One region of the Sphingopyxis sp. EG6 genome, then DNA from elsewhere that is predicted to be linked to it. Evidence: predicted binding sites of a transcription regulator. Region 1 holds the regulator's gene; the other holds the start of a gene.

Region 1 (2,200 bases):
GCGCCCCCGGCCGCCATATCCGCGCGCGGGCCAGCGATTTTGCCGCGGGCGATTGCCTGCTCCCCGCCGGAACCCGCCTCACCCCCGGCGCGATTGCCGCCGCGGCGATGAGCGGTGCGGGCCAGCTCGCGGTCGGGCGCCGCCCGCGCGTTGCGATCCTGACCACGGGAGACGAACTCGTCCAAGCGGGGCGACCGCTCGCCCCGGGCCAGATCCCCGACAGCAACAGCCCGATGCTCGCCGCGATGCTCGCAGGCGAACCCGCTATCGTCAGCCTGCCGCATCACGTCCGCGACGACCGCGCGATACTTGCCAAGCTTTTGAAAGAGTTGGCGCGACGTCACGACGTCATCGTCACCGTCGGCGGCGCGTCGGTCGGCGATCATGATCATGTCCGCGGCGCGCTGGCGGACGCGGGCGGGACCATCGATTTCTGGAAGATCGCGATGCGCCCCGGCAAGCCGTTGATCGCCGGAACGATCGGCGACGCCCTGCTGCTCGGCCTGCCCGGCAACCCGTCGTCGGCGTTCGTCACCGCGACTTTGTTCCTTCTTCCCCTCGTCCGCCATCTCGCCGGCGCGCGCGATCCCTTGCCTGCGATCCACCAAGCGCCGCTCGCAATCGCGTTGGACGGCGGCGGCGCGCGCCGCGACTATCTGCGTGCGCGACTCGAGAGGGGCCGTCTCACCCCGCTGATCGGCCAGGACAGCGGCAGGACGTCGCCGCTCGCCGCCGCCAACGCGCTGCTGATCCGCGAGATCGCGGCCCCGCCGCGCGAGGCGGGCGCCATGGCGGATTATATCGTCATCGCTTGACAAGTTCCGCTCTGTTCCACTATCGTTCTCATTATGTCCGGTTCTGGTCCCGACGGAGGATGATCGATGTTGACCGCCAAGCAGCATGAACTGCTTCACTTCATTCAGCAAAAGCTTGATGCGGGCGGCATTTCGCCGTCGTTCGAGGAGATGAAGGAAGCGCTCGGACTGAAGTCGAAATCGGGTATACATCGCCTGATAAGTGCCTTGGAAGAAAGGGGCTTCCTCCGCCGCCTGCCCAACCGCGCCCGCGCGCTCGAGGTGATCAAACTCCCCGAAGGCAGCAAGCCCGCCGTGGGCAATGATCGCGACAATGTCGTCCCGCTGCGCAAGCCCGCTCCCGCGATGCGCCCGATCGCCGCGAACGACATCGTCGAGGTGCCGCTGCACGGCAAGATCGCCGCGGGCGTCCCGATCGAAGCATTCGAGGATTACAACAATCTCGCCGTGCCCGCCGCGCTGCTCGGCGCGGGCGAACATTATGCGCTCGAAGTGTCGGGCGACTCGATGGTCGAGGCCGGGATTTTCGACGGCGACTACGCACTGATCCAGAAAGCCAGCACCGCGCGCGAGGGCGACATCGTCGTTGCGCTCGTCGACGGGCAGGACGCGACGCTCAAATTTTTCCGCCGCGAAGGCCCGATGATCCGGCTCGATCCCGCGAACAGCGCCTACGAACCGCAGCGCTACCCCGCCGAGCGCGTCATCGTGCAAGGGCGCTTGTCGGGATTGCTTCGTCGTTACCACTAAGCTGTTGCGGGCGGCGCCACGGATGCCCGTCGCCCGCGCGCAGCGTGGCGACCGCGGTGGGTCGGTCGCCCAGATAGAGCGCCAGCCCGCCGGTTTCGGCCAGGCTGTCGCGATCAATCGTCATCCAGCGTCCGGCGCACTCGCGCGGTAACCAGCGGTCGCTGATCACGACATCAGCGGCGGCGCAGGCGGCGGCCATATCGGCGCCCTCGATCCGATCACGCCCGCGCGATGCCAGGATGACGCGCCGCGCTGCGCCCTCACCGTGACTCCAGCGGCAGAAATCGCGATTGCATTCGACATGGTCGAGCTCGGCCAGCGCCGCCAGCGGCGTATCGATCCCCGCCGCCTCGGACAGCGTATCACGAACATAATCGCCCGCACGGTCGCGCAGCAGCGCATAGCCGCCATCGGGCAGCGCCGCGGCGATATGCTTGCCATCGCCGGTCACCAACAGATCGGGACGCGGCTGGGCGAGCAGCGCCGCCATGCCGATCGCTACCGGGATCAGCCCCGCCCGGCGCCAGCGCGTTTGCCAGAGCAGAAACCACAACCCGCCGAACACCGTGATCGCAAAACCCCATGGCGGAAACACAGGTAGCGTAGCGACGGCGCCTGGGGCAGAGGCCACCCAA
Region 2 (2,200 bases), 690 kb from region 1:
ATAGGCGGCGAGTTCGTCGGACGACATCGGATTGTTGATCTTGCCGATGTCGCGGCGATCGGCGATCGCCCAGCTGACGTTCGCGATCTCGGTCTCGAACGCCATCACCGCATCGGCGGCCTTTTCGGGATCGGCGTTCCCCACCATCTTCATCGTCCGCGCGATATAGGCGCGATAGGCGTCGCGCTGCGGCTTGAAACCGTCGCTCAGATAATAATCGCGCTCGGGCAGGCCAAGCCCCGCCTGCCCCAGCCATAGCACATTGACCGTCGGGTCTGCGGTGTCGGCATAGGGACCGCCGCTGACGATCGTCGCACCGAAGCCGCCCTGCGTCCCGCCCATGAAGCGCGCCATGGCCGATTTATCGTTGATCGCGCTGACCGCGCCGATGTCGGCCAGCAGGGGCTTGGCGCCCAGCGCCTCGACCCGCGTTTCGTCCATGAAGCTCTGATAAAGCCCGCCGACCTGGCTCGTTGCCGGCGCCCCGGCGACCACCGCGCGCAGCTGGCGCTGGGTCAGGTTGTAAACGTCGTAATCGACGCCCGCCGACGCCTGATCCGACGGAATCTCGGTCCGCGCGAACCAGCCGCCGTTGGCATATTTGTCGAAATCGTCGCCGGGCTTCACATTCGGGTCGCGCGCGCCGAGATCGACCCCCCAGGTGCCAAAGGTCAGTGCCTTCAGCGATTCCGCGTCACCCGCACCTTCGTCCGCGCCACCCGCATGCAATGATGCGCCCGGCCCCGCTTCCCTCGCGGTTGCCGGTGCCGTCGATAGCGCGATTGCGATCGCAAGGCCCGCTGCCCCGCCCAAAAATTTGATCATTCCCCAGTCTCCCTGTGTCCCCGCGCCGCCCGAAACCGGACGACGGCCATGGTCCGACTGTCCGCCTGCGCCGCCACAGGGTCAAGCGAGCGGCATGACGCTGGTCGAAGCCTTTGTGATGTTGGTGGAAATTCCCCGCATTGCGGGCGGTGTCCACGCATCCTATCTACCGGGGAGAGCCGGGTCGAAACGCGCCCTTGCGCCATAAGAACAAATCTGGAACATACTCCTCCCATGAGTCTCACCCACATCAAAGTGCGCGGTGCGCGCGAGCATAATCTGAAGGGCGTCGACGTCGACCTGCCGCGTGATGCGTTGATCGTCATCACCGGCCTGTCGGGCAGCGGCAAATCGTCGCTGGCGTTCGACACCATCTATGCCGAGGGGCAGCGGCGCTATGTCGAGAGCCTGTCGGCCTATGCGCGCCAGTTTCTGGAGATGATGCAGAAGCCCGATGTCGAGCATATCGACGGCTTGTCGCCCGCGATCAGCATCGAACAGAAGACGACGAGCCGCAACCCGCGCTCGACCGTCGCAACGGTCACCGAAATCTACGACTATATGCGCCTGCTCTGGGCGCGCGTCGGCATCCCCTATTCGCCCGAAACCGGCGAGCCGATCAGCGCGCAGACGGTCAGCCAGATGGTCGACCGCGTGATGGAATTGCCCGAGGGCACGCGCGCCTATCTGCTCGCCCCCGTCGTCCGCGGCCGCAAGGGCGAGTATAAGAAGGAGCTCGCGCAGTGGCAGAAGGACGGCTTCACGCGCGTCCGCATCGACGGCGAATTTTACGAGATCGGCGACGCCCCCGCGCTCGACAAGAAGTACAAGCATGACATCGAGGTCGTCGTCGATCGCATCGCGGTGCGCGAAGGGCTGGGCACACGCCTTGCCGACAGTTTCGAGACCGCGCTGAAGCTCGCCGAGGGGCTCGCCTATGTCGACCTCGCCGACGGGCCGGTGCCGGGGCGCGAGGAGGAAGACACCGGCGGCGCGATGAAGGGCGCGGGCATTCCGGCGAACCGGCTGATCTTCAGTGAGAAATTCGCCTGCCCGGTCAGCGGCTTCACGATCGCCGAGATCGAACCGCGGCTGTTCAGCTTCAACGCGCCGCAAGGCGCCTGCCCCGCGTGCGATGGCCTCGGCGAGCGGCAGGAGTTCGACCCCGATCTCGTCGTCCCCAACCATGCGCTGAGCCTGAAAAAGGGTGCGATCGTGCCGTGGGCGAAATCGAACCCGCCCTCGCCTTATTATATGCAGGTGCTCGAAAGCCTGGGCAAAGCCTATGGCTTCGACCTGACGACGCCGTGGCAGGACCTGCCCGGCGAGGTGCAGCTGATCATCCTCTATGGCAGCGGCGGCAAGCCGGTCGAGC

The links. The regulator LexA, encoded in region 1, represses DNA repair genes until DNA is damaged. The targets are predictions, from matches to a motif close to GTTCCNCNCTTGTTCT.
Region 2: the regulator LexA is predicted to act here: its motif matches at 1,033-1,048, upstream of uvrA (excinuclease ABC subunit UvrA).

What each region holds. Positions count from the first base shown of each region.
Region 1 covers NZ_AP017603.1:1,890,143-1,892,342, forward strand. The annotation lists gene SPYCW_RS09270 (molybdopterin molybdotransferase MoeA) at 1-815, shown strand, start outside; gene lexA (transcriptional repressor LexA) at 882-1,565, shown strand; gene SPYCW_RS09280 (ComEC/Rec2 family competence protein) at 1,519-2,200, opposite strand, start outside.
Region 2 covers NZ_AP017603.1:1,197,382-1,199,581, reverse strand. The annotation lists gene SPYCW_RS05940 (M13 family metallopeptidase) at 1-825, opposite strand, end outside; gene uvrA (excinuclease ABC subunit UvrA) at 1,060-2,200, shown strand, end outside.